2 regions of the Paenibacillus borealis genome follow, and region 1 is predicted to be linked to the other one. Evidence: riboswitches for the same ligand, from Rfam matches in the RefSeq annotation. Region 1 holds a riboswitch; the other holds the start of a gene.
What was found. Region 1 has a riboswitch for preQ1 ahead of PBOR_RS07135 (queuosine precursor transporter). Riboswitches for the same ligand answer to the same signal wherever they lie in the genome.

Region 1 (16,276 bases):
TAAATTCCGCGGCAAAAGCGCGGATGCTCGCGAACGAACTCAGGTCGCACAGCATCAGCCGGATTTGATCAGAGCCGCTCTGGCGCACCGCTTCCGCAAGAGCTTCCTCCCCGCGTTTGCGGCTGCGGCAGGCCATAATTACACTGGCCCCTCTGCGGGCCATTTCCACTGCCGCAGCCAGTCCCATGCCGGAATTCGCACCGGTTATAAGCACGGTCTTTCCTTTCATGGACATCTTCCCCTCTCTTGCGGGCCAGCCAGCCTGGGGCATGACGTAGCCTTTTCAGAGTATATGTTTTATGATAATGTTACATCATTTCACAGGGTTAAAATAGCCCCTGGGCGTGGAATAGCTTCTCAAGAAGTGTATTCCCGGTTAGAAGCAACTTATCCAATACAGGGGGCAGGTATATGGCTACTATTGAAGACTTCTTAAAGCTGGACATGCGTATAGGAACTATTCTGACCGCAGAACCGTTTCCTGAGGCGCGCAAACCGGCGATCAAGCTGCAGATCGATTTCGGGGAGATTGGCATCAAAGCCTCCAGTGCGCAGATCACCAAACGCTACACTCCGGAAGAGCTGATCGGCCGGCAGATTGCCGCCGTCGTGAACTTCCCGCCCAGACGGATTGCCGGCTTCCTCTCGGAAGTCCTCGTCCTTGGCGGTGTGCCGGAGGAAGGCGATGTGATTCTGCTGGCTCCCGGGCATAGAGTTCCGGACGGGACGCCGGTTGCTTAAGGTTGTACAGGAAGCGGATGCTCGCAAAACTTAAGATTATGCTTCCGATGCGAGTTTTGTATGATGATGATTCAGGAAGCGGATGCTCACAAAACTTTTAAGGAGGTGAATCCGGAGGCTTTCCGGAAGAATATGAATTTTGGGCCTAATGTTACCGTATTGACCGTACCTATGCTGTCCCCGGTTATGGGACCGACCGTAATTTACCCGGTGCTGCTGAAGGACGGTGACGGGCTGACGCTGATCGATACCGGCATGTTCGGCCAATATGATTCGCTGGTTCAGGCCATCCTGCAGGCCGGCGAACAACTCTCCAGCATCAAGCGCATTATCCTAACCCACCAGGATATTGATCATATCGGCAACCTTCCGGTGCTGGTCCGGGAGATTCCCGGTGTGCAGCTGTTCGCGCATCCCGGCGATATTCCGGTCATCTCCGGCAGCGAGTCCATGCTCAAGATGACACCCGAGCGGATCACTGGGATGCCGCAGGCTTTTCAGGAGCAGATCAATGCTTTTCTGGAGCAGCTTACACAGCTCGGTGAAATCACGGAGCTGCATGACGGTGATCAGCTGCCTTGGGGCGGCGGGGCCGAAGTGATCCATACCCCCGGCCACACTCCGGGTCATATTTGTCTCTACCTGCCGCAGGAGAAGCTGCTGCTCGCCGCCGATGAGCTGCGGGTCGCAGACGGCAGGCTGGCCGGACCGGCTGAATCGGCCACGCCGGATATGCCGCTTGCACTGCGCAGTCTGCGTAAGCTCGATGGCCTGCCTGTACAGAGCATCGTCTGCTACCATGGCGGACGGTATGACGGCAGCCCGCAGGTGCTGATTGATTCACTTGCGGGCGGACTTTAAGCGAGATTGTCCGGCTGCGTATAGTACTAGTGTGGCTATAACCTGGTACAGATACACAACAAAGGCTGTTCCCTAAGCAGAATTGCACTATAGGGAACAGCCTTTGATAAATTTATGATCAGGTCATCCAGAAACTTATGGCTGGCCTATTTTTAATGCGGAATTACAGATCGAAAGAATTACAGAGTGAACGGACACAGATGACGTTATTTTGCTAAAAATGTTACTCTTGACGTTTATGCGGACTCAGGAGCCCTTATCCGGCATATTTCAGACCAAAATACTGGAAATGAATGTCATTAAGGTCATCTGAGTCTGCAACCGACAGAAAGCGGGCTGTTATCCGAAAACAAGGGCTCTCCAGTCCGCATAGTTGCCGGATGGCCATGAAATCCCGGTGCCCTTATGCTTAGAACTTGGTTAAGACTTTGATTAAGACCTTGATTAAGACCTTGATTAAGACCTTGGTTAAGTGCCAAAGGAAATACGCGACAGATGCAGCTGTCAGTCCCTCACTTCCAGTCAGGCCGCAGCGCAATCAGCTTATCATCCTGCGCGCGCGGGCTGCCTCTGCCATCGCGGTTATTGGTCATAAGGTACAGGGTACCGTCTGGCCCTTCCGCCACATTGCGGATCCGGCCATACTTCTCTTTAAATAAAGCCGTAATCGCAGGCTCACCATCCGAAGGAGACAACGATACCCGCAACAGCTCCTGCCCGGCCAGACCGGCAACCAGTAATTCGCCGCTCCAAGGCCCTTGCGTGATAAAGGTCATGCCCGACGGTGCCCAGGTCTCCTCCCCGCTGTGTGCCAGCGGAGTCTTCAGCTTCAGCTTCGCGGCTCCGGTCTCATCGCCTTCAATCAGCGGCCAGCCGTAGTTTGCCCCGGCCTGAATGATATTAAGCTCATCATGGCGGGACTGGCCGTGCTCGGAGCTGTACAGCACACCGCTCTCCGGCTGCCAGGCCAGACCCTGCGGATTGCGGTGGCCCATACTATAGACCGGAGATCCGGGCCACGGATTATCTTCTGGGATGCCACCGCTGGTGGTAATCCGCAGTATTTTCCCGCCCAAACTGGTCTTATCCTGCGCCAGCTCAGGCTCATAGCGTTCACCTGTGGTGATGTACAAGTAGCCGTCAGGGCCAATTTTGATCCGCCCGCCGTTATGATTGGTGTCCCCCGGTATATTGTCCAGCAGGACCTCCTTTATCTCCGCTTTGCTGCTGCCAATCTTGATCCGCAGTACCCGGTTCGCCACTCCGCCTTCGGCATTGCGGTAAGAATGATATACATATGCAAATCCGTTGCTCTCAAACTCCGGATCAAGCGCAAGTCCCAGTAATCCGCCTTCTCCTTTGCTGACAAAGGGGGCGAGAAGTTCCAGCAGCGGAGCCTCACGAAGCTTGCCGTTCTCTATAACGCGCAGGCTGCCGGGCCGTTCGGTGAAAAAAATCCGCCCGTCCGGAGCGAACGCCATCTCCCAAGGCACATTCAGTCCGTGCGCCAACGGTTGAGCGGTATAAGGGAAGGCAGACGAAGCTGGCGGCTTCGTAGCGGCAGCAGTTACTTCCGGTGCCTGTGTGCTTCCAGATGCACCCTTACCTACACTGGCAGACGCTCCCGGGGTTCTTGTCACCGGTGTTTCGGTCATCGTAGTCATTGAAGATGGAAGGGCAGTTCCGGCAGGCTGTGCGTCAAGCCGCGGATTCTCAACTGTCAGCTGTTCTTGCATACTATCTTGTTCAGAAGAGGTGCAGGCTGACAGCAGTCCCATCAGCAGGACCAAAGCTCCGCGCAGCAGAAATGTACGGGAGAGGACCGTTGTTCTTGTTCCGGACATATTCATAACCTCCTGAAAGTTTTTGTGAGGCCAATCTCAAAGAATTTGCTTCATGCAAAACCCGGTTTGGAAGTATACCATTTGGTGTAAATTGGAACGTAAACCAGAAATGATTTTGGCAACTATTACCCGGTGCTTAACTTCACTAAACTCCCTTTAGCATCCTCACCAGGAACGTGCAGCCTCCCGGATTATGAATTATAATGAGAATATTGCTGTTTCAAGCGTGTATATGAAAGGGGAACTATTGCAATGAATGAAGCTCTGCTCAAACTGGAGCGAGGACTTACAGGCGGGGGCCTGGATGCTCTGCTCGTAACTGATCCTAAGCATGTATACTATTTGACCGGCTTCGCCAGCAACCCGCATGAACGTTTTCTGGGCCTGCTGCTGATCCGCGGCGAGGAGCCCGTGCTGATCGTTCCGGCGCTGGACGCTGAAGCGGCGCATGCCGCCTCCTCGGTGAAAACTATCCTGACGCACAGCGATACGGACAACCCGTACGAACTGCTTAAATCCCGCTTCGGCGGTGCGAATCCGGGCAGCTTCGGCATCGAGAAGGAGCACTTCTCCGTCAGCCGTTATGAGTTGCTGGCAGACGCCATCCCGGCGGGGTCATTCAGCGACATCGGCCATCTGCTCCGGGCTATGCGCGCCGTCAAGACACCTGAAGAAATCCGCATTATGAAGCATGCCGCCGAACTTGTCGAGGAGGTTCTCCGCCGCGGCCTGTCGCATGTCAAAGCCGGTGTCAGCGAGAATGAGCTGGTAGCGGAGCTTGAATATCTGATGAAAAAAGTCGGTGCCTCTGGCCCCTCCTTCGACACTATGGTGCTCTCCGGCCCGAACACGGCCCTGCCGCATGGCGTACCGGGCGAGCGCATCATCCAGCCGGGCGATCTGCTTATGTTCGATCTTGGCGTATACGCCGGAGGATATGCTTCCGACATTACCCGCACCTTCGCTGTAGGCGAAGTCAACAGCAAGCTGACCGATATCTACAACACTGTGCTTGCTGCCAATGAAGCCGGTATTGCCGCCTCCGTTGCAGGAGCCACCTTCGGTTCTGTCGACAAAGCAGCGCGGGATGTTATTGAAGCCGCCGGTTACGGGGAATACTTCATGCACCGCGTCGGACACGGTCTCGGCATGGATACCCATGAATATCCTTCGCTGCATGGACTCAACACGGATATCATCGCAAACGGCAACGTCTTCACCGTAGAACCGGGAATTTATGTTCCAAATCTTGGCGGCGTGCGCATTGAGGATGATGTGCTCGTTACGGCAGAAGGCCCGCAGACGCTGACCAGCTTCCCCAAAGAATTGACAGTGCTGAGCCTGTAATTCAGCAATTGCAAAAGCCCCAATCTCCGGTTCACTGGAGTTTGGGGCTTTTTTATATAAGACTATTCTATGAAATATTGCGCTTGGTCTCCTGGGGCCTGACTGTCTGCTCTTCTTCAGCGAATTTAAAGGAACGGGCAAGGTAGAGCACCGGTGTGCCTGCGCCCGTGAGAAGGAATTTGGCCAGATAGGTGGTCAGTAGAATCTCTGTCCATACCTTCAGGTCATAGGTTCCGGCAAACGCAATCGTGCAGAAGATCAGAGTATCGACAAAAGAGCTGATCATTGTGCTGCCGTTAGAGCGGATCCAGAGCTGCCGCGAGCTGCCATAGTACTTGCGGATCCATGCATACAGGCGCACATCCAGAAACTGGCTGATGAAATATGCGGTGAGACTGCCCAGTGCGAGCCTCGGCATCAGGCCGAAGATCGTCTGGAGTGAAGACTGGGCAATATCCGTCTCCTGCGGCTCAAATATAAGCACCATCTGCATAATGACGGTAGTCATCAGCAAGGTGAAGAACCCGAACCAGACAGCGTTCCGCGCTTCAGCCCGCCCGTATCTCTCATTCAGCAGGTCACTGGTCATATATAACGTGACATACATCGTATTCCCCAGCGTCATCACGATATCGAAAGGCATCGCAATCGTCTTGGCTACTTGTATATTGGCGACCACGGTTGCCATACCTACCCAGGCATAGAGCCCTTTTTTACCGAACAATCGGTAGCAGAGCAGAAAAAACACAAAATTAACGACAACAAACAAAATACCCCATAACAAATTGAACATATTACTGATTACTCCTCCTAGTTTTGTTTACGCGGGATGGTTACGAACCGCGGATATCCACTTTTAGAACTCTTTTAGAACTCTTGTAGCACTCTTATAGAAACAAAACAATAACACTCTATCATAGAAGAAGCTAACATGCTATGAAATTTTAAATTTTCATGAAAACAGCGTGTAATTCACTTTTTTCGGTAAATTGGTGATAGACTCGTTAAATATTCAAATTTTTCTGAAAAATAATGCACAATAGAGCAAACTTTCACTATTCAACCTGAGGTTAATTCTATAGAATAGTTATCAATCACATTTCCCGTTAACGCTAGCTTCATATATGACCTACACCAATGGAATATATTGCTGCTTGCCTGGCTCTTTGTCGGGCTGGGGATTTCAGATGCAATTGACAGAAAAGGAGAGAAAGAAATGTTCCGTTTCAAAAAATCAATTAGCCGCAAGTTTACGCTTCTGCTGTTTGTCGTTCTGTTACTCACTTCTCTTTTGCTAAGTATCAGCTTCTACTTCATATCCACCAACATCATTAACAGTTACGTTCTGCCACAGATCAATAAGTCTCTGACGGCCTCAGCCCAGGATGTATACAAGAACCTGAATGCTACAAGCGCGCAGCAGGCCCTTAACAAGAATGAACAGGCAGGAACTAATGTAGAATTCTATTTCGAGGAAAAGCGGAAGCAGCACGATGTGGAGACCATCTTCCTCATCGATCTGAAGGAAGGCAAAGCCACTGTCCTGGTCGCTGACCATAGCGCCAAGCTTAAGCGCGAGGAATCCATTGAGGTATTGCCTGCCATGGAGCAAGCCTCCAAGGGAAAAGCAGGACTTAGTGAAATCTATAGTGATAGCCATGGTATACATAAGAGTGCATTTGTTGGCGTTCCCGGCACCACAATGCTCGTTGGTGTAAGCTCGGATGTCGGCTTTATTCAGGAAAAGATGAGCAACATTCTGTGGACCAGTGCGGGAATCACCCTGCTGGCACTTATTGTCGGACTCTCCGGCGCTACACTGATGAGCCGCAGAATCATCCGTCCGATTAAATTGCTGGCAGCCTACAGCAACAAGCTGGCCGGCGGCGATTTCACCGAAGCACTCACGATTAAAGGCACCGATGAAGTAGGCCAGCTCTCCGAGAGCTTCCGGATCATGAGCGAGCGGCTAAAAGAGATGATCGGACATGTGCTGGATACATCAGGTACCGTAGTTGCCGATTCCAATGATCTGAAGGAACGCGTTCAGATTCTGAACAATATGGCCGAGCAATCCGCTATTTCCGTAGAGGAAATCGGTAAAGGCAGCACCACGATTGCTAGCAGCGCACTGGATAATTCCCGGGCTATGGATGAGATCAACATCGGCATCCAGCATATCGCTTCCGCTGCCGGTGAGGTCACGGAGCAGATCAGTGAAGCCTCCGCCGAAGCCATGGGCGGTAATGATATTGCCCAGAGTGCTGTGCAGCAGATGCGCCAGGTGGAACAGGCCTCGGTGCAGTCGCTGGAGCAGTTCCGCATCATGAATGAACGCTCCCTGATGATCGGGGAAGTTGTGCAGGGGATTACCGAAATTACGAAGCAGATTCAGATGCTGTCGCTTAACGCCTCGATTGAAGCAGCACGTGCAGGAGAGCATGGCCGGGGATTCGCGGTCGTGGCCGGAGAAGTCCGCAAGCTGTCAGAGCAATCCAAGGAATCCAATGAGCAGATCCGCGAATTCCTGCTTGGGCTTCAGGAAGATATGAACCACTCGGTATCTGAGATGAACCACGTGAATGCAGAAGTGGCTTCAGGTGTGAACAAGGTTGTTGAAGCGGGCAATGCCTTCAATCATCTGCTGATTCTTATTCAGAGCATCAACCATAGCATTCAGTCCGTATCTGCCGCTACCCAGCAGATTTCGGCAGGCACCGAAGAAGTCAGTGCCTCGGTGGAAGAAACGGCACAGATTACGGCCAAGTCGCAGCAGAGCGCCGATACGCTTGGCGAGAACTCCGCACGCCAGCACCAGGAGCTGGAAGGACACGCACTGACCGTCGAGCACCTGCACGAGCAGGCTGTGAAGCTGCAAAAGGCTGCCCAGCAGTTCAAAATTTAGCTGTAAAGCTGCTTAGCAGCAAAAATAAAAGCAGTTCCAAAGGCCACGCGGCTGTTGGAGCTGCTTTTTTGTATCTATTCTAATTCGTTGCTGGCAAATTGGGATTCTTAAGGCCGCGCTGTTTCAGCATAAATGTTGTTCGAAATAAATGTTGTACGAATTACAACTTCGATTCATAAATACCCGGGTTTTTAGAAGGATTGTTGTATGTAATACAATAATTTCTCTGATTTTCCGCTTGGAAAAGGAGAATTGCTGCAATTCGTACAACATTTTTGAATTAGGACCGATGTAATCGGCAAAATGTTGTATTTTGGGCAGGATTATAGGCTAATAGCTTAAATTCAGCTTATACAGATTATAGCAGGAGATGATTAGGGCATGTTCAGTGTCTTGGTGCCCAGAGGATGACCGAGACACCGATCACGCAGATCCCTGCGCCGATCCAGTCGTAGAGATCCGGTGTTTTCCGGTCCACCAGCCAGCCCCACAGCACAGCAAGCACGATAAATACACCGCCATAGGCTGCATATACCCGGCCAAAGGAAGGAAACTTCTGCAGAGTCGGGATAATGCCATACGCGATCAGAATTACTGAGCCTACCAATCCGTACCACAGCGGCCGCGATTCCCGCAGCCAGAGCCAGACCAGATATCCGCCGCCGATCTCGGCCAGTCCGGCAACAATAAACAGCAGAACCGCAGCAGCCACCCCTATTCCCCTCTTCCTCGCAAGCCCATAATGTTGTACACGGCATTCATATCCAGATGCGCTCTTACGGCATCCGCCAGCCGGTCAAACTCCTGCTCACGGAGCGCAGCTGCCGAGAAGGTTACCGTTAGCGGCGCCAGCCCCTTGGCTGTCCGTAATCCGTCCAGCCAGCTCCGGCGCAGCTTATCGTTGTGGAACAATCCGTGCAGATAACTGCCCCAGATTCTGCCGTCCGGGGTCCCCCAGCCTTCCGGCACAGCCTGCCCTTCCGGCCCGGCCAGCATGAACAGACTGCGCACGGAAGCAGCATCATGGTTCGTCGTCGTTCCCATATGTATCTCGTATCCGGTAATGGGCATCCCACCGATTGAGGCGAGCGCCTCGGTGCCTAGTTGCAGCGGATGATCCGCAGCCAGCGTTCCGCTGACGCGGACCGTGGTCTTCTGCTGCAGGAACGCCGTTGACAGCGGCAGATACCCGAGGCCCTCACTCTCACCCGGTTCAGTACTCTCAACCGCATGAGGATCAAGCAGCTTCAACCCCAGCATCTGATACCCGCCGCAGATTCCGGCAAGCTGCTGCGTCCCCTGCTCCAACGCACGCTCTATTGCCTCCGGGAACCCCTGCTCCCGCAAATACTGCAGGTCGGCCGCCGTATTCTTCGTACCCGGCAATATGATGACATCCGGCGTTCCCAGCTCGTCTGCTGACATGACATAGCGCACGGCAGTATCCGGTTCATCCGCAAGCGGATCGAAGTCCGTAAAGTTAGAGATCCGCGGATAGCGGATAACCGCGATATCAAGCTCCCTGGCGGATTCTTCGCGCAAACGTCCCGACGTTCCTTCCAGAACTACGGAGTCCTCTGCCTCAATCCGCAGCTGCGGCAGGAACGGAAGCACACCCAGTACCGGAATGCCTGTACGCTCCTCCAGCCAGTCCAGCCCGGGCTGCAGCAGCGATACATCGCCGCGGAATTTATTGATAATGAAGCCTTTGACCCGGGCCCGTTCATGCGGCTCCAGCAGCTCCAGCGTCCCGACGATGAAGGCAAACACGCCGCCCCGGTCAATATCGGCAACCAGCAGCACCGGCGCATCCGCCCAGCCGGCCAGATTCATATTGACGATATCCCGCGCCTTGAGGTTGATCTCAGCGGGGCTGCCTGCGCCTTCCATCAGTACAATATCATAGGCCTCCCGCAGACGGCCAAGCGCATCCATCACCGTCCCTTTGGCTTCGGGGAGAAACTTCTCACGGTATTCTCTCGCACTGAGCGCGGCATGCGGCACACCATGCACCACGATCTGCGCACTCATCTCACCGGACGGCTTCAGCAGGATCGGATTCATGTCGCTGGTAGCTGTAATGCCGAAGGCTTCCGCCTGCATCCCCTGGGCGCGGCCGATTTCTTTGCCGTCCGCTGTAACATAGGAATTCAGCGCCATATTCTGCGATTTGAACGGTGCCGTGCGGTAGCCGTCCCGGGTCATAATCCGCCCAATGGCGGCGGTGACGAGGCTCTTGCCGACATCGGAGGCGGTTCCCTGCAGCATCAGCACGGTGGCTGGCCGCTGCTGGCCCGCTCCATCTGCAACTCCCGGCGCTGCCTGGGTGGTATCTGGCTTCAGCTTATCCGCTCCACCCGCAGGCCCCGGTGCGGCCTGGGCGGCTGCTGGCTTCAGCTTATCCGCTCCACCCGCAAACCCCGGCGCGGCCTGGGCGGCAGCCTTACATGCAGTTGTATCTTCCATGTTCATCTTCCTCGCTTTCTGGCTGCTGCCGGAGTTAAGAACGGCACAGTTGTAGTAGATCGCTGAGCCGGGCGGCGCTGGCCGCTACAGGTTGTGCTGCAGCAGCACCAGCACAAGCAGAACCACCGTCTCGAGCAGCTCTCCCAGCGCGCCGTAGACGTCGCCGGTGAGCCCGCCGAGCCGGCTGCCGATCCGCCGCGCTGCGAGCATGCCGCAGGCTGCCGCAGCCGCCGGCGCCAGGATGGCCGCAGCCGCCAGCTGCGGCCAGGCCCCGCTGCCCGCGCCGAGCGCCAGAGGCGCCGCGGCAGCGGCCAGCGTAAGCAGCGCGGCGCTTAGACGCGCGCGCCGCTCCAGCCGGGCAGGCAGCCCGCCGAAGCTGGCGGCCAGCCCTTCATTGCCGCGGGCCAGCGGATAGCGGGCCATGGCCCGCACCATGTACCAGCGGCTCCAGACCGGCGGCAGCAGGAGCAGCGGCAGCATGCTGTAGCTGCCGCCTTCGATCAATGCCGCCAGCAGCGAGGCCTTCAGCAACAGCAGCAGCACGCAGGCCAGCACACCCATAGCGCCTACGCGGCTGTCCTTCATGATCTCCAGCATCCGCTCTCGCGAGCGGTAGCTGAGCAGCGCATCGGCGCAGTCCATCCAGCCGTCCAGATGCAGCCCGCCGGTCAGCCCCACCCACAGGATGAGGGTGATGACCGCGGCAGGCCAGACCGGCAGCAGCCAGGCTGCAGCTGCCGCGCCTAATGCGGCGCTGAGTCCGATCGCTGCGCCGACCAGCGGATAATAGACCACGCTGCGGCGCAGCAGCTCAGGCGAGAAATCCGGGCTGTATTTGACCGGAAACCGCGACAGGAACTGAAAAGCGGCAGCAGCATCCCCCCGCGCGCTCACAGCAGGTACTCCCGGCTCTTCAGCTCTAGCGGTATCCCGGCCGTAACCAGAAATACCTGCTCACACTGCCGGGCAAGCCGCGCGTTCATCCGTCCGGCCAAATCACGGTACAACCGGCCGAGTGAATACTCCGGCACAATGCCGTCACCTACTTCATTGGTAACAAGAATTAGCGTCCCCTGGAAGCTGGAGACACTCTGCTCCAGTCCGGCAATTGCCTCTTCCACCAGCTGCTGCCGGTCACTGCGCTCCTCTACAGCCAGCAGCTGATTGGACAGCCAGAGCGTCAGGCAGTCCACCAGCACAGCCTGACCGCTGCCGGACTGCCGCTCCAGCAGCACCGATAGTTCAAGCGGCTCCTCCAGTGTCTCCCACCGGAAGCCGCCCTCCTCCCGTTGCTGCCGGTGCAGGGCAATCCGCGCCTTCATCTCTTCATCGAATGCTTGTCCGGTCGCCACATAAACCGCCTGCTGCGGGTCCGCCAGCTTCCGGGTTAAACGCTCGGCGAAGCCGCTTTTCCCGCTGCGTGCGCCTCCGGTTACGAGGATACTCATACGCTCTCCGACCCGGAAACCCCCGCGCTCTCGAAGGTCGCCATCTCCCGCATGATGCGGCAGACCGCTTCAATGAAATGCAGGCACAGCGCACCGCCGGTGCCTTCGCCGAGGCGCAGTCCGAGATCCAGCAGGGCCTCCAGACCGAGGCGGTCCAGCATCAGCTTATGCCCCTGCTCGCCTGAGACATGGGAAGCAATCATGTATGCCGTCGATTCGGGCGCCAGCGCCTTGGCTACCAGGGCTGCCGCACCGGAAATGAAGCCGTCCAGAATGACCGGAATCCGCAGGGCTGCCGCACCGAGAATCAGACCCGCCAGACCGGCAATCTCAAGTCCGCCTACCTTCGAGAGCACATCGATCGGATCTGCCGGATTCGGCGTATTCACCTGAAGGGCGCGTTCGATTACCGATATTTTGTGGCGCAGCCGCTCGTCGTCGATGCCTGTCCCCCGTCCGGCTGCCGTCTCTGGCGGAATACCTTCCAGTGCACATAACACTGCAGCACTTGCTGTAGTATTGCCGATCCCCATCTCACCGGTAATAAAAATCTCCGTCCCGTTCTTCACCGCTTCCTGAGCCACCTGAACCCCGGCCAGAATCGCGCGCAGCGCATCATCGCGGCTCATGGCCGGACCTGCCGCCATATTGTCCGTCCCGCGGCGCACTTTGCGGTCGATCAGCTGCGGATGGGTAATATCACCATTGATGCCGATGTCCACGAACTGAACTTCTGCACCGCCCTGGCGGGCCAGCACGTTCACTGCCGCGCCGCCGCTCAGGAAGTTATAGGCCATCTGCATCGTAACCTCCTGCGGAAAAGCACTTACTCCCTCACAACAGACCCCATGGTCCGCAGCCATTACTACTACTGTACGTTTGCTGTAACAGGGCTGTTCTACTTTGGAGATCCCGGCCAGCCGGACGGCCAGCGCCTCCAGCCGGCCGAGGCTTCCCGGCGGTTTGGTCAGACTGTTCAGGCGGAGCACCGCGCGTAAGGTAGCTTTTTCATCCGGCGGAGCGATCCGTCCGGTTACTTCTTGTATGGCTGTGATCATGATATTACCTCCTGTTTTCTATTATATATTCTATTGAAAACAATCCGCTTCCATCTGCTCGGCCTACCTCCACCAGAACACAAAAGAAGCTCCCCTGCTCTGAAGAAGGGAGCTTCCACTGACTTGGCTGCAAGCCAATTGACTTCGATCATATCCCTATTTCTTCCTTAAAGGATTATAGGTGATATAGATTGATCTTACAATTAGATTTTTACCTTCATGAAGCCTTCCAGCCGCTCCAGCGCTTCGGTCAGCTTCGCTGTAGAAGCCGCATAGGAGCAGCGGATATACCCTTCCCCGCCAGCCCCGAACACATGGCCCGGGACAACTGCGACCCCAGCCTCCTTCAGCAGCCTTAAGGCGAATTCCTCCGAGCTCATGCCGGTACGGGCAATGGAGGCAAAAGCATAAAATGCCCCCTGCGGCATATGGCAGGGCAGTCCCGCAGACCGCAGACCGTCCACAAATAATGTCCGGCGGTCTTTGAAGCAGGCCTTCATCCGGTCTTTATCCGGCAGCGCACTGCGCAAGGATTCAGCTGCGGCAATCTGTCCCAGCACGGGTGCGCACATGGCTGTGTATTGATGAATTTTGAGCATAGCCGCCAGCAGTTCGCGGTTCCCGCAGGCATACCCGACCCGCCAGCCGGTCATGGCAAAAGCCTTCGAGAATCCGCTGATCACCACCGTCCGCTCCTTCATGCCCGGGAGTGAAGCAATACTCACATGTGTGCTGTCATACGTCAGCTCGGCATAGATCTCATCCGAAATCACGATTAGCCCGTGCTCCTTCACCACTTCAGCTACCGGCAGCCAGTCCTCGTAAGTCATTACCGCCCCCGTAGGATTACTTGGAAAGTTCACCATCAGCAGCTTGGAGCGAGGTGTAATCGCTTGGCGCAGCGCTTCAGCTGTGAGCTTAAAGCCCTGCTCAGCCGTTGTCTCAACTGTGGCCAGCGTCCCGCCGTTCAGATAAGCGATAGGTGCATAAGCAACATAACCCGGAGAAGGAATCAGAATCTCATCACCCGGCGCGATGAAGGCACGCAGCGCCAAATCCACGGCTTCACTGCTCCCAACGGTAACCAATATTTCGTCCGCATGATCATACGTCAGTGCGAAGCCGTTCCGCAAATACCCGGAAATCTCTTCCCGGAGCTCCATCCGTCCTGCGTTGGGCGTATACGCTGTTTCCCCCTCGTTCAAAGCGCGGACACAAGCCGCTCTTACCTGTTCAGGAGTAGTGAAGTCAGGTTCACCAACCCCAAGTGATATAATATCGTTGTTACCCGCAGCCAGATCAAAAAAAGCGCGGATGCCCGAAGGCGGAATCTCCCTTAAGCGCGGAGTAACAGGGTCATTGTGCACGGAGATACGAGGGAGACGGTTTAGCGGCAGCGCGGATTGTACTCTTTTCATAACCTGACACCTCCCTGCTGTACCTGCTGTGCTGCCGCTGCCCCATCAAGCTCCCCGCGCTCCCGCATTGATCCGGTGATAATCTCATCCAGCAGCCGGGTGAATGAAATACCAGCCGCCTTTGCACTCTGGGGCAGCAGACTGGTTGCGGTCATGCCGGGCAGTGTATTCACTTCCAGCACATAAGGAATCCCGTCTACCAGCAGCATATCCACCCGGGCATACACCGCGCATTTCAGAGCCCTGTAACAGGCAAGTGCCGCCGTACGCACCCGTTCCTCGACCTCCGCAGGCAGCTGGATGATCTGCTCCTTCGCCCCGCCCTGCTCATATTTGGCGCTATAATCGAACCAGTCGGCACCGAGCGACTGAATCCCGATAACCGGCAGCATCTCTCCTCCGAGAATAGAGCAGGTAATTTCCTGCCCTGTGGTGTAGCGCTCGATCAGCACCGAGCAGTCTGCGGCAAAAGCCTTCTCCACCGCCCCGCGCAGCTCCTGCGGATGATTCACCTTGGTCATGCCGATGCTTGATCCGCCGGAATTCGGCTTCACCATTACCGGGTAACCCAGCCGGTCCACGGCTTCCGGGTCATATTCGTTTATGCTGTCCCAGCACAGCCAATCGGGTGTGGGAATGCTTTTGCTGCGGATGACCGTCTTGGCCAGCCCTTTATCCATGCAGAGACTGCTGGACAGCACGCCGCTCCCGGAATACGGAATGCCAAGCGTTTCAAGCGCACCTTGTACGGTGCCATCCTCGCCGTAGGTCCCATGCAGGGCGAGCAAAGCGAAGTCCAGCCCCGCGACTCCCTCCAGCAGCTCTTTCCGCGAGGTGATGGGGACCGGAATCCCGATGTATTTTGCCGGATCCAGCGCCTTCAGCATCTCCCTGCCGGTATTCATTGACACCTCATATTCAGACGATACGCCGCCCATAATGACACCTACTCTGATCATATCCGCACCTCTTCATCTCATTAGTTGCCGTGCTGTCCTGCCTATAATTTCAATTCCTCTGCGTATATCCTCATCCGCTACTCTGGAGAAACCCAGCCGCAGCGTATTCTGCCCTGTGCCGTCTGTGAAGAAGATGTCCCCCGCCGTAAAAATAACCCCCTGCCCGTGGCACGCCGCCAGCAATTCCCTTGTGTTGAAGCCTTCAGCGAACGTTACAAACAGATGCAGTCCCCCGTCCCCCGACAATGAGGCATAAGGAATATGCTCCTTGCAGCACGCCAGCGTCAGCTCGTATTTGCGTTTATACTCCAGCCGGGCCTTCTTCAGATACTTCTCCAGATTGCCGCCCAGCAGATATTGGTACAGGATCGACTGGTCGAGTGTCGAGGTATGGATACTGCGTGCCCTTTTGACACTTTCGAGATAATAGATCAGCTCCTGATCCGCCAGCACCCAGCCTACCCGCAGCCCGGGGAACAGCACTTTGGAGAAGCTGCCGAGGTAGACGACGCTATTCCCGCCGCCCGCCGCCGCGATTAACGGAGCCACATGGGCACCCGAATAACGCAGCTCCTCGTTGAAGCCATCCTCAATAACCGGCACCTTGTAGTCCTGCATGAGCTTCATCAGCCCTTGTCTTTTCTCGGGAGACATGACAATTCCGGTGGGATTGTGGTAGGAAGGGACCAGATACGCACAGTCATATTCCCGCTCATCGAGCGCACGCTTTAGTTCGCCGAGGTGGATGCCGTCCCGCTCCATCGTTACCCCGTGAATCCCGAAGCCGTGCAGCTTCAGATTCTTGACCGCCGTATGATGCGTCGGATTCTCACAGATTACAGCGCCATGCCGCTTACCGAGAGCAGTCAACACAATGTCGAAGCCCTCCGTGAAACCGTTCGTAATCAGCAGATCCTTCCCGCGCATATCCACGCCCTTGTGCTCCATATATTGCCGCAAATAATCTATTAAAGGTTTATATCCCTTGGCATATCCATAATTCAGCAGAACGTTGCCCTCTACGGACATGCGCTCCAGAAAGGCTCTTCGGACATGTTCCAGATCGAAGAGGCTCTCATCCGGCGCGATACTGGTAAAAGAAATCGTTCCTTTCTCTGCGCGGATCCCCCGCTTCATAATATCCAGTTCTTCCGCGAGCAGCGCATGGCCGCTGATCCGCTCTTTCCAGTCCATGCTCCAGGAGGCCGCTTCCGGACCTCCGTGCCCCG
Region 2 (16,276 bases), 2.9 Mb from region 1:
CACATCGGGCTTGGTTGCTATCTTGGCCGGTACGCTGCCCTTGATCGGGGTCTGCAGCTCACCAGCTCTTAATGAGCGGTCACCGGCAAGGAGTGCGGCATCCCGTTCCGAGATATAGACCTTCGCCTCTGGAACATGCTTCTTGAGCGCATCCAGCGCCCCGACATGATCCATATGGCCATGGGTTAGCACAATGCGGGTAAGCGGCTTCTGAAGCTTGGCAGAATATTGTAGAATACCTTGTAAGCTGTATGACATACCTGCATCTATTAAAGTAAGTTCCTCTTCTTCTTCAACCAGATAACAATTGACGGGGAATAAGCGAGGCAGCCAGGTAAGCTGGTGCAGATAACCTTCTTGAGTCACTCTCATAAGGATCCTCCTCAAAACTAATGTGATTAGTTACAATATAAACTAATCACATTAGTTTTGCAAGAGGCGCTTGTATTTTCCATACCTGTACCCAGCCATAATTTCATATCCCAATTCAGTACAAACACCTTCACCGCCAGACTGATCATCAATCCTGCCAAACAAATCGCGAATCCATGCGAATTAAGCTTTTGAAACCCGGTAATGATCCGTTCATCCTTGATTCCCTGCCGGTTCATTCTTCTTCCTCCCAGAAAATATCATTTAACGTTGTACCCAGCACTCTGCAAATGGCAATACACAATCGGATCGTCGGGTTATAGTTGCCCGCTTCGATCAGACCGATGGTCTGTCTCGTTACCCCTACCGCATCTGCCAGCTGCTCCTGCGACAGGTCTTTCTGCACCCGCGCCAGCTTCAATCTGATGTTCTTATGCTCACCCACGCGGAATCCTCCTGGAATGATATGTATTTCTTACATATTGTAATCTATATCAATCATTATATACATTATACATTGCATTCAGGGTATAAAATAAACACCATCCGCAAGGGATGGTGCCTATTCTACTATGATGCCTGTGGCTTCTGCGGCTTCCGTGATGCTTGTCTGTCAGCCGAAACGGCCCATAATGTATTCCTGGGTCATTTGATTCTCGGGATTACTGAAGACCTTCTCGGTCTTGTCATATTCCACAAGCGAGCCCAGATAGAAGTAAGCTGTGTAATCTGAGATCCGCGCTGCCTGCTGCATGTTATGGGTAACAATTACGATACGCAGCTCTTCCTTCAGTTCCTTAATCAGCTCTTCCACCTTACCTGTCGATACAGGGTCAAGTGCTGAGGCCGGCTCATCGAGCAGCAGGATCTGCGGGTTAACCGACAACGCCCGGGCAATACACAGACGCTGCTGCTGTCCGCCGGACAAGGCCAGTGCGGAGTCCTTCAAGCGGTCTTTGACTTCGTCCCACAGAGCGGCGCGGCGCAGGCTGCTCTCCACGATTTCATCCAGTGCTTTTTTGCCTTTAATTCCATGATACTTAGGACCAAAGGCGATATTGTCATAAATGGATTTATAGAACGGGTTCGGCTTCTGCCAGACCATGCCGATTTTTTGGCGCAGCTTGATCACATCTGTTCCGGATGCGTTGATATCTATACCGTCAATCCAGATGCTGCCTTTGGTTGTCGAGCCGGAAATATCATCATTCATCCGGTTAAGGGAACGGAGAAAGGTTGATTTCCCGCAGCCTGAAGGTCCGATCAGTGCCGTTACCGTATTCTGGGCGAAGGGAAGACTGATTCCCTTAACCGCCTCATATGTGCCATAAAAAATACTCAGATCCTCAGTTTGAAATGATTCGCGTACCATCGGTTCCGCTATGCCCATCTCTTACTCCTCCTAAAAGTTTTGTCAGCATCCGCTTCTTGCATCACCTTCGCAAAACTTGCTACGGAAGCATCTCTCTTTGTCTTATTAGCCTAGTTCATTCTCTTGGAAGCGGTAAGCTTGCGGTAGATGAATCTGCCGAAGTAACGTGCCGCCAAATTAAATATTAATACAGTAATTACCAGCACCGCTGAAGCACCAGCAGCGATCTGAATCGCATCAGGTGCCAGGCCTTCACTGTTGACCTTCCAGATATGCACCGCCAGCGTTTCTGCCGGACGGAACGGGTTCAGGGGTGAAGAAGGACTAAGCGGATTCCAGTTGCTGAAATCCAGGCGCGGACTGCTCATCCCCGCCGTGAACATCAAAGCTGCCGCTTCACCGAATACGCGTCCGGCGGACAGGATCGTTCCTGTGATGATCGTCGGCAGAGCGACCGGGAGCAGTACGGAGGTAACAATCTTCCATTTGGATAGTCCAAGGGCGAAGCCGGCTTCCTTCTGCTGCTTAGGTACCGTGCGGAAGGCCTGCTCGGTAATACGGACCATCAGCGGAAGATTGAAGAAGGTAAGCGCGAGCGCTCCCGAGATCAGCGAGAACCCGAGATTGAAGGTATTGACGATCAGCAAGAGACCGAACAGACCGACGATGATGGACGGGAATGAGGATAACACTTCCACAACCAGACGGATGAAGTTAGTCAGCCTGCCGGGACGTGCATATTCTGCCATGAAGATTCCCGCACCCAGTCCAAGCGGTATAGTAATGATCAGGGTCAGGACCAGCAGGAACAAGGAGTTGAACAGCTGCGGTCCTACCCCGCCTCCTGCACGGATCTTCTGCGGTGCCGAAGTCAGGAAGTCCCAGCTGATATGACTCATGCCGCGGATGAGAATATATCCGAGCAGGCCAACCAGAATAGCTACGATAAGTAAAGCGAACGTTACAATAATAGCAGTGGCAATTTTGTCTGCAGTTCTCGGCTTCAAATTTTATTTCTCCTTTCGAGCATTCTAACAAGCAGTACGAATACAAAGGTCATCAGCATCAGCACCAGGGCCATGCTCCACAGCGCGTTGTTCTGCGGTGAACCCATCGTCGTGTTACCCATGCCCAGCGTAATTACACTGGTCAGTGTGGACGCAGATTCAAACAGTGAACGGGGTACAAAAGGAGCATTACCGATAACCATCTGTACAGCCAGTGCTTCACCGAATGCACGGGCCATCCCCAATACCACACCCGTCATAATAGCCGGGAAGGTCGTTGGAAGAATGACACGGGAGATCGTCTGCCAGCGTGTGGCACCGAGCGCAAAGGAGGATTCTTTCAAGTTTTGCGGCAAAGAAGCAAGCGCGTCTGCAGCCACGCTGGTAATGGTCGGCAGGATCATTACCGACAGCACTAGCGCGCCTGCAGCAACCCCGATGCCCTGACCGGGCAGAGTATTCCGCAGAAAAGGCACAATAACACTTAAGCCTACGAATCCGTATACGACGGATGGAATGCCTGAGAGCAGCTCAATAACCGGCTGCAGCAGTTTTTTGCCCCAGCCAGGGACGATCTCAGTCATGAATAATGCGGCGCAGATGCTAAGCGGACTAGCGATAAGCGCGGCAAGCAGCGTAACCAGGAAGGAGCCGGAGATGAACGGAAAAGCTCCATAGGAAGGTGTGTCTGCTTCAGGCGACCATTTTGTGCCGAACAGGAACTCGGAAACCTTCACTTCACCGTTTACAAAGTTGGCAATCCCTTTAGACGCTACGAAATATACCATTGAAACAATAATGACGATCAATAGCATTACACAAAAGGACATATAAATACGTCCGACCATATTTTCTATATGATGTTTTTCAAACCGCGTTTTCTTTGGCTTTACCCTCAAGATGCTCCCTCTTTCTAAAGTGAAAAGAGAGGCAGAAGAAATCCGCCTCTAATCACTTGAAGTTCTAATGGATGATACCTGTGAATGAATGGGTATTACTTGGCTGTTACAGTTCCTGCTACATCACGGGATACCTGCATCTGCGAAGCCGGAATGTAACCAAGCTCTACAACATCGCCAGTCTGTACTTCATCAGTCAGGAAGTAGTCGAGGAAAGCTTTTACCGTTTCATTAGGTTCACCGTTAGTATACATGTGCTCATAAGCCCATACCGGATACTTACCTGCAATTACATTGTCTACGGAAGGCTCAACACCGTCGTAGCTCAAAGTTTTAACGGAATCATCCAGGTAAGACAGTGCCAGATAACCGATAGCTCCTGGTGTTTCGCCGATGATCTTCTTAACAGTACCGGAGGAATCCTCTTGGATTGATCCTGGCAGGTCTTCAGTTTTGGTACCAAGTGCGAAGCTCTCGAAGGTTGCGCGTGTACCCGAGCTTGCCGGACGGTTGATGATCTGGATCGCCTGGTCAGCACCGCCAACTTCGCTCCAGTTCGTGATTTTACCAGTGAAGATGTCAATCAGCTGCTGCTTAGTCAGTGTATCTACACCTGCATCCGGATTGCTTACAGCAGCGATGGCTACTACGGCTACCTGATGATCAACGAGTGCTGCCGCTTTTTCAGCATCAGCATCTTTCAATTTCTCTTCTGCGAATACGTCGGAGTTACCGATATCGACTTGCTTCTCAGCCACTTGTGTCAGACCAGTGCCGCTACCGCCGCCTTGAACCTGAATATCTACACCTGCATTAGCATCCATGAATTTCTCTGCTACCTGCTCTACGAGCGGCTGTAGTGCTGTGGAGCCCGAAGCCAGGATAGATCCGCTTAATTCGGCACCGCTGCTGTTTTGTGTATTTGTTGCAGCTGCATTGCCTCCGTTATTGGTTGCCGCATTATTTCCCCCGTTGTTGCCACATGCCGAAAGTGCTACTACGCTTGTTAATGCCAAAGCCATGATCCAAGATTTTCTGAATTGCATTGTTTTTTTTCCTCCTAAAGGTTTTGTGAGTGTCTGCTTCATTGGTCTGCTTCGTACAAAACTCACTTTGGAAGCATTTGTTTGCATCATGTCAGCTTCTCATCTGACTCTTCTTATTCTAGGGCTCGTTCGTTATGTAAAAGTACTGAGTTTGTAAAACGGAAGATAAAAGTTATAATAGATTTTGAATAATGCCATAGATATAATCTATATATAAGCAACAAACGTTAATTTATTGCGGTCTAACCGGAGGAATCAGCATGAATCTTGTGAAATTACAAATTGTAGTCCTGATTGAAAAATATAAAAAGGTAACGGACGTAGCCGCTGAAATGGGACTTAAGCAGCCGACCGTTTCCTTCCATATGAAGAGTCTCGAGAGTGAGCTTGGTGCTTCACTTTTCCAGTTCCGGAGCGGCCGGGTGCTGCTGACGGATGCCGGACGGGCGCTGTATCAATATGCAGTGCGGATTGTATCCCTTACAGCAGAAGCAGAGCGGACTGTTAAGCAGTTCACGTCACTGGCCTCAGGGAACCTGGAGCTTACAGCAAGTGATATCCCCGGTAATTATCTTGTGCCTAAACTGCTGTCCCAATTCACCGGTCTGCATGACGGTATTGATGTGTTTCTGTCCATCCTGCCGGATGATGCTGTCAGGGAGCGTCTGCGGAGCCGGGAAATCCAGCTGGCTGTGCTGCACAGCGCGGACGGACAAGATGATTCCTTCCATACTCAAGTGATTGCCAGAGATGAAACGGTGCTGGTCTTTGCGCCTGGACATCCCTTTGCCGGAGCAGAGGAAATTACCGTGGAAGCGGCAGCACGAGAACCCTGGGTACAGCATGAAGCCGCCTCGTTCCTCCGCGGAATAGCCGACAAGTGGACGCAGCTGAATCATGTAAAAGTGTGGAACCATGCCGTACTCGGCTCACCGGAGGCGGTCAAACGTATGATTAGCGGAGGAGGGATGGTCGGAGTATTCTCCAAATCGGGGATTGAGGCTGAGGTGGCAGCCGGAATTCTAAGCTATGCCCCGCTACCGGGACTTCATCCCGGCGATGGCGCATTTGTGCTGGCCTGGCGCAAAGATTACACCCTCTCTCCGTTACAGAAGGCTTTTGCCGGAATGGCTGGTGGTGTCGGAATACAGGAGGAGAATTAGCGCGATGGCCTGGAAAGAATGCGCAGTGAGAAGCTTATGGTAGTTTCATCCCTGTGTATAGTTGGTCTTCCGGGCGGCTGGTGCTGTAGCAGGAATTTCTCGATTCATCCGTTATCCAGAGCAGAAATCTGGTGACTTTATATAAAATCCTGCCCATAATACAACATTCCCCTCATCCTATCGGCCCAAATCCAAATTTGTTGTAAAAAAGGCAGCATTTTTCCTTTTCCAAGCGGCCTAGCAGGATTATTCATGTATTTCATACAACAATCCTTCTAAACACATCGATATCCATACACCAAAGTTGTAAAACGTACAACACTTCACTCTCAAGTACGTACTTTGAAGTCTCCATTCTGCCGTAACGATTCAAATGCACAGAACTGAAATTTACATTTCCATAACAAAACGGTATCCCTTAGCGCACGAACGTAACCGCGCTTCAAGAGATACCGTTTATTGAAATATAGAATCCATACCACTTTGTTTATTATCTTTTTCCCGCAACCAGGGTGAAGGTCTTGGGGATTCCCTTATCATATACATCTGACGACAGGTTGGGCTCTTCCACCAGCTCCTGAATAACAAGTCCGCTGGCCGCAGCAGCCGTTACAATCTCGCCGAGTGTCCAGCGCCGCCAGGAGACCACATTAGGTTTGTCTGAACCCGCTGCTTCTCCGGAAGAAGGCATATACTTGGAGTAGGACACCTGCTTCTCTTCCAATGCCGTATCGAAATAATCCCCGCTCACCTTATGCTTGCGCACCTTGGCGGTTGAACCCTTGGAGGAGATCAGCTTGGTCGTTACCGGGTGGAAATCCCGCAGTACGAACTTCCCTCCGGGTGCCAGCAGCTTGTATGCCGTAGTCATAAACGGAGTCAGGTCGGTAAAATAGTGGACAATCCCCATTTCCGCAAATACCAGGTCATACGTGCTGTCCAGTACAGCTTCAGGCAGTTCCAGTACATCTGAGACGATATAATTCAGCTGCACACCGGCTTCCTGCGCCAATTCAGCAGCATACCGCGCATTAGCCTCGGAGAAATCGGCAACGGTGACTTCCGCCCCCAGCAGCCCCAGCGCTACCGCCTTCATGCCGTTGGAACCCATCAGGTTCATAATCTTGCGGCCCTGCACTTCTCCCAGATAGGCATTAAGCGGGAACAGCTTCCCTGCCGGATCTTTGGCCAGTTTACCTGCTGCCTCTGCAGGGGTTCCAAACCGGCTTGTCCAAGCCGCATAAGTATCCTCATTCCACAGCTCTTCGCTGGAAGGAGCAGCCTCACCGTTTAGACCTGCCGGTCCGTTCTGATCTTGTTCATTCATTGCTTTCGTTGCCCCTTTATATGTGTTCTGAAAAAATAATGTCATCGGTCTGCCTGTATGACGCTTATTATGATGCGTTCGGCAGACTGTCCTGAAGCTTGAGCGCCTTCCTGCGTCCGGAATACAAATAGACTCCAAGGCCGGCCATGACCAGCACGCCTCCTGCCCACTGCAGACCGCTCAGCTGTTCACCCAGCAGCAGGAAAGCGAGAATACTCGCGCCGACCGGCTCTCCGAGAATATTCATTGAGACTGTAGTCGCAGACGCATACTGCAGCAGCCAGTTAAACAGAATATGGCCGAATACGGTCGGCACCACTGCCAGCAGTACAAAAATGCCCCATTCCCGGGCCGGATAATTGAAGAAAGGCGTACTTGTTACCAGATTGTAAACGGCAAATACGATAGCCGCAGAGATGAATACAATCAGGCTGTACAAGTACGAAGGCATACGCGCCACCAGCTTCTGACCGATCAACAGATGCGCCGCTACAGCAACGGTTCCGCCCACAGACAGCATATCACCCTTCAGGTTCTCGGCGGACAGCCCGATGTCGCCCCAGCCGATAAAAACTACCCCAAAGATTGCAATAGCCATCCCCAATATGGCAGAGGCGCTGTTTCGCTCTTTATACAGTATGTACGCACCGAGCATAATGAATAACGGCTCCAGGGCCATGATCATCGTCGAGCTGGCCACGGAAGTGTAATTCAGCGAGCCCATCCAGAGCAGGAAATGAAGGGCCAGCATCACACCGGAAGCCCCCAGCAGCAGCCAATCCTTCAGGCGCAGGGCACAAGCTGCCCCGCTGTAAGGACGCGCGAACGGCAGCATCAGGAGCGAGGTGAACAGCAGCCGGTACATCCCCTGAACGGACACCGGAGCAGACGACCATTTAATGAAGATAGAAGAAAAGGATATGGCCACAATTCCGATTACCATCAGCAGAGGAACGGGAACGGGCGGTTTTTTGGGATTCATAGCGGGATGCCCCTTCGTGTTTGTGTAAGACTCATTATGTTAATTTAACGCAAATTACAGAAAAAAGCAGCAGTTTTTCATTAATAAAGGCATGAACTCCGTCTTCCGGCGGATTCCATGCCTTATATGAGCCTATATCCCGTGCTAACAAGCAGCTTCGGTTACGGCTTAAGTACAACCTTGATACAGTCTTCTTCCTTCTCCTGAAATACCTTGTACCCGTGCTCCGCTCTGCTGATCGGCAGCCGGTGGGTGATGATATCTGTGGGATCGAACTTATTCTCCTTAATCATTCTATACAATGCCGGCATGTAATGAATGACCGGAGCCTGGCCCATCTTCAGTGTGATATTGCGCTCAAAGAGCTGCCCCAGCGGGAACAAATTATAGTTCAAGCCGTAGACTCCTACGAGCTGGATCGTGCCGAACTTGCGGACCACTTCAGTGGCAATGCGGAATGCACCCAGTGAACCGCCCTGCAGCATTAAGGCTGTCTCCACCTTTTCTGCCACCGTCTTCTTCGCATCAAGGCCTACACAATCAATGACCACATCCGCCCCGCCGCGCGTAATCTCCTTCATGTGCTTCTCGAACTCTTTAATTTTCTCGAAATTAAAAATTTCCACATTATTCGTCTGCTTCGCATGCTGCAGCCGGTAAGGAACATGGTCTACAGCTATCACACGGGATGCGCCTTTCATCCAGGCGAACTTCTGTGTCAGCAGGCCTACCGGCCCGCAGCCAAGCACGATTACGGTATCCCCGGGCTTCACACCGGCATTCTCTACCCCCCACCAGGCGGTAGGAACAATATCCGAGAGGAACAGCAGCTTCTCGTCCTCCATTTCGGCATCCTCCGGAACGACAAAAGGACCGAAATTACCGTACGGTACCCGCAGCAGTTCGGCCTGTCCTCCGGCAAAACCGCCGTAAGTATCGGAATATCCCAGATACCCGCCGGTATCCTTGGCATCGTTCGCGTGGTCACACTGGCTCTCCATCTCATGCTGGCAGAAGAAGCATTGGCCGCAGGCTACATTAAAAGGAATAATAACACGGTCGCCCTTCTTCACCCTGGTAACCTCCGGTCCTACATCTTCTACAATTCCCATGGGCTCATGCCCGATAATGTAATCATCATGCATTCCGGGAAGTTCTCCATTATAGATATGCAGGTCCGATCCGCAAATGGCAGTTGAGGTAACACGTATTAGGATGTCATCCTTCTTCTCAAGCCGCGCATCGGCGACTTCCTTAACTTCGACTTTCTTCTTACCCTGGTAGGTTACTGCCTTCATGTTGAGCGTCACTCCTTCAGAAGTAGGGTTATGGACATAGCCGGCTGTACAATTCAAGCTACACTATGTTATAACCCTAAATCCTCCGGCTTTATCCGTGCAGCAGCGGAGAATACATCATAAGCGCATGGTTCTCGGCGATGGCCTCATCACCCGCCAGCTCCCCTGTATGGGTAAGCACCCTGCGGCGGATGGCGTTGCTGCGTACGTACCCTCCCCACGGCTCCAGCCGGATTACATGGCCGTCTTCATAGACCTCATAATTGTAGAGCTGCCGGCTGTCACAACGCCACTCCCCGTGCAGGTGAGTCTCATCCAGATGCAGCTTCAGCTGGTATGCATACTCCGTATCATTTCTAAGCTGCAGATCCAGATAGTTATAGGAACAGGTTGCCCCGCTGCCAAAAGGCTGGGTCCGCTGCTCATCAGGAAAAACATCATAGCTGTGCCGGTGCCGTTCAGTAACCGTGAGCGGTGTATGCAGCGCCATCCAGTAGATCAGATTCGATAATTGGCAGAGTCCGCCTCCCGTTCCGGAACGGAAACCGCCATAATGCAGTACCATGCCATCCAGATACCCTTTCCTGCGGGTCGGCTTGCCGATACTCCGCCAATAGGAGAAAGTCTCGCCGGGGCGTATTACAAGCCCGTCCAGCTTGGCAACAGCCAGGCGCAGATTCGTTATTTTATTGTATTGAAGCTGCATATCGACATTGCGCAGGCTCCGAAGCAGGGGGGTGGCATGGCTGGCCGCCTCATAAGGCAGAGCTTCCGGGTGAAGTTCCTTGGCGAGTACACCTGGTGCTGTGATCCATTTCCAATATCTTTTCCAGATAAAATAGCGCTTGCCTGCGAATAATCTCAGTCTGGAGCGGCGGATGGGCTTCATTGCGGAAATCACCGGATTCATCGGAACGTTACTTCCTCTTCTGAGCGCAGCGTAACCAACCCGGAGCCAAGCGCATCATTATGCTGCTTTACGATTTCTTCACCAGTGAGATTGTTATTATCGAAGGTACTATGTGCATCCTTAACCAGTACACTAGAATACCCGAGGCTATGTGCGCGTCTGCTGGTGGCATTTACACAGTAATCTGTCTGCATCCCGCAGATGACCAGATCCGTAGCTCCAAGCCGTTCAAGCTCCCCCTGAAGTCCGGTGAGGTGAAAAGAATCCGGTGTTGTCTTCCCGATTACCTTCTCCCCTGCCTGAGGTGTGATCCGGCTGCTGATCTCCCAGGTAGGTGTCCCCTTCACAAATTCACCCTCTTCTTCGGTATGCTGGATGTAAATCACCGGAATCCCGGCCGAACGGGCCTTGTCCAGCAGTGAGCTGATCCGCTCCAGAACACCTGCTTCGTCATACAGCTTCATATCGGGATAAGAAAACATCGCCTCTTGAACATCAATGATCAGTAGTGCGGTTGACATCATCAATTCCTCCTCGGCTTGTCTTTTTGTATAGTGTTAGGGTATGACCTGTTATTCTCCTGCCGCAGACCTTCTCCTGCATACCAGCACTAATGCTCCCTAATATTATAACTGATAATTCACTCCGGAAGCTTATCCGAGATCACAAGGATAAAGGTAGCAAGCGGTCCCAGCAGCAATGACAGCAGAAACCAGTTCAATCCGCTCCGGTTTTTCCCTTGGGCAATTCCGGCGTTGATCAGTGCCAGCGTCCCCCACCCGGCGTAATATCCGTTTTCCATTTCAATCCCCCCAATATTTCATCATTCTTTCAAGTATATTACAGCTGGAAATACAGAGGTTTCCGTTGTTGTTGCGAAAATCCGAATTTATACAATGAAAAGGACGTCCGCAATGCGGACGTCCCGTCTCAGGTTTATATCATGGCCAAGCCCTACTTACCGCGTTTATTATGCCAGATCAGCGCATGCAGCTGCGGCAGCACCCGCGCCCGGTTCATCTGCGGGTCGGCAATTACCAGATTGAACAGCCATTCCAGCCGGCCCAGCAGACGGCCTGAAATGTCGCCTTCCTCCGTGACATTGTCGTTGCCCGGCTGAAGAAACAGCGGGACCTCCGGGTACTTGAAATGTACCTTCCGGGCATATTCATAATCCTCCTGGTTAAATACAACCACCTTCAGGCTATGAGCAGCCTTACCATGGTTACCGACTCTAAGCATGATCTCATGCAGCTTATCCCAGTCAGTCTTCATCCCTGAGCTTGGCGGCTTGGGGCTGATCGTCAGCACATCAACATCGTTAAACCAATCCTGCCAACGGCTGCCCTGTGTCTCGATAGCCGCCTGGATACCGCGTTCGTGGAGCAGGGTGATGAATTCGCCTATGGCCTCCCCGATCAGCGCCGGATTGCCTCCGGAGATGGTTACGCAATTGAAATTCTCACCTGCCAGCTCAAGCAGCCCGGCGAGAATCTCCTGGGGTTCCATCATCGTTACTTTATCTTTCGCCGAGCCATCCCAGGTGAAGGCGGAGTCACACCAGCTGCAGCGGTAATCGCAGCCGTAGGTGCGGACGAACATCGTTTTGACGCCAATGACTGCCCCTTCCCCCTGGATGGTCGGGCCGAACATTTCAATAACAGGTATTTTACTCATGGTCGCAGCCTCCGTACAGACGATAAGACGGTCCCTCTTCCGGAATATCTGCAGCCAGCACCTCTGCCCAGGAGGTCGGAGTCTCCCACAGCTTAACCGAGTACACCGGCAATGAAGCCCGCTTCAGCTCATAAGCGATGTATGCTGACATGTTCTCCGCCGTCGTGCGGAACGACAGCAGCGCCACCTTGGAGCCGGTAGCCGTAAGTGTCTCCAATACAGGCTCATTGCCCATGGCCAGAAAAGCATGATCCAGACGGTCGACTACAAGCTGCTTCACGGTCGCTTTGATATCGCTGAAATCGATGACAAACCCCTCATCCGACTGGCCGTGCTCCAAGGACGGAACGCCCTTCAGCACAACTTCCAGCTTGTACGTATGCCCGTGCAGATTGCTGCATTTCCCCTTGTGTCCGATCAGCTGATGGGCAGCATCGAAGGTGAATATTTTGCAGACAGATACTTCACCCTGCATTACAGACCCGCCCCCTGGCGCTCCGCCTCATATTGCTCAAGGCCGCGCTGGCGCAGCAGACATGCCGGGCAGGTGCCGCAGCCGCTGCCGATGATCCCGTTATAGCAGGTCAGTGTCTGCTCGCGGATATAGTCGAAGTACCCAAGCTCATCGGCCATTTTCCAGGTTTCTTTTTTGTCCAGCCACATCAGCGGGGTATGAATCACGAACTCATAATCCATCGACAGATTGAGGGTAACATTCAGTGATTTTACAAACACATCCCGGCAGTCCGGATATCCGCTGAAGTCCGTCTGGCAGACACCGGTGATGATGTTGCTATAGCCCAGCTGTTTGGCCAGAATCGCTGCAAAGGACAGGAACAGCAGGTTCCGCCCATCTACAAATGTGCTCGGGAGCTCCTCCCCTTCACCGGCAGCGATTTCGATATCGTCCCGGGTCAGAGCGTTCGGGGCCAGCTGATTCAGCAGTCCCAGATCCAGAATATGCTGCTTCACCCCAAACTTAGCGGCAATCTCCTTGGCGACTTCAATCTCAGCGGCATGCCGCTGATTATAATTAAAAGTAACAACCTGAACCTCCTGGAACTGCTGCAAAGCCCATACCAGGCAGGTCGTGCTGTCTTGGCCGCCGCTGAAGACGACCAGTGCTTTTTTATTCATCGTAATTCTCTCCTCCTTATTGTTCTGTGTGCGGGGAAACTGCCGGATTAACGGTTATCCACTTTCTCCGGATACAGGTCATGATTCATCAGCCGGTGCTCGGCCATGGCCTCATATTTGGTCCCCGGGCGCCCCCAGTTGCAGTAAGGATCGATGGAAATGCCGCCGCGCGGCGTGAACTTGCCCCAGACTTCGATGTAACGGGGCTCCATCAGCGAGATCAGATCATTCATAATAATGTTGACACAGTCTTCATGGAAATCCCCGTGATTGCGGAAGCTGAACAGATAGAGCTTCAGGGATTTGGATTCAACCATTTTGATATCTGGAATATACGAGATGTACATCACACCGAAATCCGGCTGTCCGGTAACGGGACACAGGCTGGTGAACTCCGGGCAGTTGAATTTGACAAAATAATCACGGCCGGGATGCTTGTTATCGAACGCCTCCAGAATCTCCGGAGCATAGCCGAACTTATACTTCGTACCTTGGTTGCCCAGCAGGGTAACCTCCTGCATTTCCTCTTTCAGTCTGCCTTCTGACATGACAAAAAACCCCTCTCTTTTCCCTAGGCTCAAGGCCTGAACTGGAAAGAAGAACGAGATTCCGAAAACCTGGCTCTACTAAGATGAGACACGCGGCATAACAAGAAATAAGTACAGGCAAATGCCCGTACTCTTTAAGCCCCCGGGTATCCGGTAAGCTGATCCTGCCTCTGGCGGTCTTAGTTTTTTATAGAGGGAGTTTGCGAACCTCTCCTGCGCTTGTGCACGCAGATTTCTTCTTTATGCTTATGACTATACATATGGTGCGTCTTGAACTATACCATGATTGCAGGAGGGTTGACAACCCTCACAGCTGATCCAGAATCAGCGAGCACAGCAGCCCCATGGCAGCAATAAATCCCGTAAGCGGTCCGCCGTCCTCATAGGCTTCAGGCATCATGCTGGAGGAGACCATCGCGATAATTCCGCCCCCGGCAAAAGAAGCAATCAGCGCCTCCGTATATCCGCTTGCATGGTCCATAAACGAATAGCCGGCTCCCGAAGCTGCGGTGGAAATAACCAGAACGCCGAGCCACAGCAGCATAATTTTTCTTTTGCCGTAGCCGTCCTGCTTCAGCCCTGCCGTGCTCGACAACCCTTCCGGAATATTGCTGATAAAAATAGCGATGACCAGCAGCAGACTTACACCTTGGCCGGCAATCAGGCTTGCTCCGATCATGATCGACTCAGGAATAGCATCCAGTACGGTTCCGGCAAAAATAGCCAGGCCGCTGCCGCCTTTACTCTCCGTCTTCCCTGAAGCTCTGGCTGAGCGTTTGCGGCCGGCGCCGCCTTTTCGCGAGATATACCAGTCAAACAGCGTGAATACCAGCGCTCCCGCAGTAAAACCGATGATCGTCGGGGCCAGCCCGCCGTCACTCGCGGAATCCTCCAGCAGCTCATAAGCAGCTGCACCAATCAGTACGCCTGTTCCAAAGGCCATAATGAATCCGATCAGCTTGTTTGGAATGGACAGGAACAACGCCAGCAGTGCCCCGAGTAATACAGCAGAGCCGGAAATGGCTCCCCACATCAATGCACCCCACATTAGGCTCACCTTCCCCGTTTATGTATTGTTAATAGAAGTGCATAGATGTAGTTTACACTCTAATGGGGAACTGCAAACAATGTATCTTCCGGCGGACGGCTGCAGCTCCCCGATTAAAGCGCGAATTTTCTTTTTATGCCATGAAATATTAATACCGTTAATTAATACGATGTGGCGAACCTATGGATTCAATTGCCCGGAAACGGGTAACTTAGAATTAACAATCTCTTACTAACCAAAGGATGGGATCCTATATGGAACAAAACGTACAGAAGCTTATAGATTGGCTGGAGGCGCAGGAACATGCAACCCTGGTAATCAAGAAACAGGAGCTGGATGACCAGGATACTGTCCACTTTAATCTGGAGACTGTAGACTACCGAAACGCCGAGGATGTCCTTGATGAATACCTGGACAGTGCACTGATTCTGCGGGGTTCGGGGAATACCCTGAATGCTGACGGTGAGCTTGTGCCGCTTCCGCAGCCAAATTATGAGATCGCAGTGAGCGGGCTGAAGCTGAATTCAGTAGCAGAAGATAATGTCGAGCTGCAGACGGACAGAGCGAAATATTCGCTGGCCTTGAGCTGAATGAACTAGTACTACCTTAGACACATAAAGGCCATGGGTGAAGCTTACCCATGGCCTTACATACGTCTATTGATTCAAATATAAGAAATTATCAGCTTAATTATACTTCTTCGCCGAGAATCTCAACTTCCGTCTCCAGCTCAACATTGAATTTATCCTTAACTGTTGCACGCACATGCTGAATCAGTCCGATATAATCACTTGCCGTCGCATTATCCGCATTAACGATGAATCCGGCATGCTTGCGCGATACCTCTGCTCCGCCGATGCGGGTCCCCTGCAGTCCGCTCTCCTGAATCAGCTGGCCGGCATAACGGCCCGGCGGCCGCTTGAATACACTGCCGCATGAGGGATATTCCAGCGGCTGTTTGGATTCACGGAGATAGGTCAGCTCATCCATGGAGGACTTGATCGCCGCAGGATCACCCGGCTGAAGCGCAAATCTGGCCTCCAGCACAATATACTCTCCGCTGGCAAAGATGCTTTTGCGGTATCCCCACTGAAGCTGATCGCCCTGCATAATCACGAGCTGTCCGTCCTTGTTGATTACAAGTGCACTTTGCAGCACATCCTTAACCTCACCGCCGTAAGCTCCCGCATTCATATACAGCGCCCCGCCTACCGTTCCGGGAATACCGCAGGCGAACTCCAGACCCGTCAGCTCCTGCTCCAGCGCATACCTCGAAGCGTCGATAATCTTCGCCCCGCACTGCGCGTAGAGCAATCCGTCCCGGATGCCCATTTCCGTCATGTCAGAGGTCTGAAGCACAATGCCGCGGATGCCCCCGTCCCGGATAATGACATTCGAGCCGTTTCCGAGTACCGTAAGCGGTATATGATGATCATGCGCATATGTAGATATTCTCTGAATTTCATCGTAAGTAGCGGGTGCGGCCCAAA

Region 2: it holds a riboswitch for preQ1, as region 1 does, so the genes downstream of both, queF (preQ(1) synthase) here and PBOR_RS07135 (queuosine precursor transporter) in region 1, are expected to answer to the same signal.

Annotation. Positions count from the first base shown of each region.
Region 1 covers NZ_CP009285.1:1,657,543-1,673,818, reverse strand. The annotation lists gene PBOR_RS07160 (SDR family oxidoreductase) at 1-229, opposite strand, end outside; gene csaA (chaperone CsaA) at 412-741, shown strand; gene PBOR_RS07150 (MBL fold metallo-hydrolase) at 802-1,602, shown strand; gene PBOR_RS07145 (PQQ-dependent sugar dehydrogenase) at 2,115-3,446, opposite strand; gene PBOR_RS07140 (M24 family metallopeptidase) at 3,699-4,793, shown strand; gene PBOR_RS07135 (queuosine precursor transporter) at 4,861-5,586, opposite strand; PreQ1 riboswitch class I at 5,598-5,643, opposite strand; gene PBOR_RS07130 (methyl-accepting chemotaxis protein) at 6,010-7,698, shown strand; gene PBOR_RS07125 (YnfA family protein) at 8,084-8,410, opposite strand; gene PBOR_RS07120 (cobyric acid synthase) at 8,413-9,966, opposite strand; gene cobS (adenosylcobinamide-GDP ribazoletransferase) at 10,249-11,058, opposite strand; gene cobU (bifunctional adenosylcobinamide kinase/adenosylcobinamide-phosphate guanylyltransferase) at 11,055-11,612, opposite strand; gene cobT (nicotinate-nucleotide--dimethylbenzimidazole phosphoribosyltransferase) at 11,609-12,670, opposite strand; gene PBOR_RS07100 (aminotransferase class I/II-fold pyridoxal phosphate-dependent enzyme) at 12,874-14,088, opposite strand; gene PBOR_RS07095 (D-alanine--D-alanine ligase) at 14,085-15,047, opposite strand; gene PBOR_RS07090 (aminotransferase-like domain-containing protein) at 15,060-16,276, opposite strand, start outside.
Region 2 covers NZ_CP009285.1:4,544,589-4,560,864, forward strand. The annotation lists gene PBOR_RS18905 (MBL fold metallo-hydrolase) at 1-372, opposite strand, end outside; gene PBOR_RS18910 (DUF6773 family protein) at 399-611, opposite strand; gene PBOR_RS18915 (helix-turn-helix transcriptional regulator) at 608-817, opposite strand; gene pstB (phosphate ABC transporter ATP-binding protein PstB) at 986-1,762, opposite strand; gene pstA (phosphate ABC transporter permease PstA) at 1,855-2,751, opposite strand; gene pstC (phosphate ABC transporter permease subunit PstC) at 2,748-3,599, opposite strand; gene PBOR_RS18935 (phosphate ABC transporter substrate-binding protein) at 3,746-4,696, opposite strand; gene PBOR_RS18940 (LysR family transcriptional regulator) at 4,957-5,859, shown strand; gene PBOR_RS18945 (class I SAM-dependent methyltransferase) at 6,350-7,186, opposite strand; gene PBOR_RS18950 (DMT family transporter) at 7,254-8,168, opposite strand; gene PBOR_RS18955 (zinc-dependent alcohol dehydrogenase) at 8,330-9,466, opposite strand; gene PBOR_RS18960 (VanW family protein) at 9,558-10,376, opposite strand; gene PBOR_RS18965 (cysteine hydrolase family protein) at 10,373-10,900, opposite strand; gene PBOR_RS37420 (hypothetical protein) at 11,017-11,178, opposite strand; gene queE (7-carboxy-7-deazaguanine synthase QueE) at 11,331-12,053, opposite strand; gene queD (6-carboxytetrahydropterin synthase QueD) at 12,046-12,528, opposite strand; gene queC (7-cyano-7-deazaguanine synthase QueC) at 12,528-13,190, opposite strand; gene queF (preQ(1) synthase) at 13,238-13,738, opposite strand; PreQ1 riboswitch class I at 13,912-13,955, opposite strand; gene PBOR_RS18990 (ZIP family metal transporter) at 14,046-14,786, opposite strand; gene ymzB (protein YmzB) at 15,041-15,376, shown strand; gene murB (UDP-N-acetylmuramate dehydrogenase) at 15,477-16,276, opposite strand, start outside.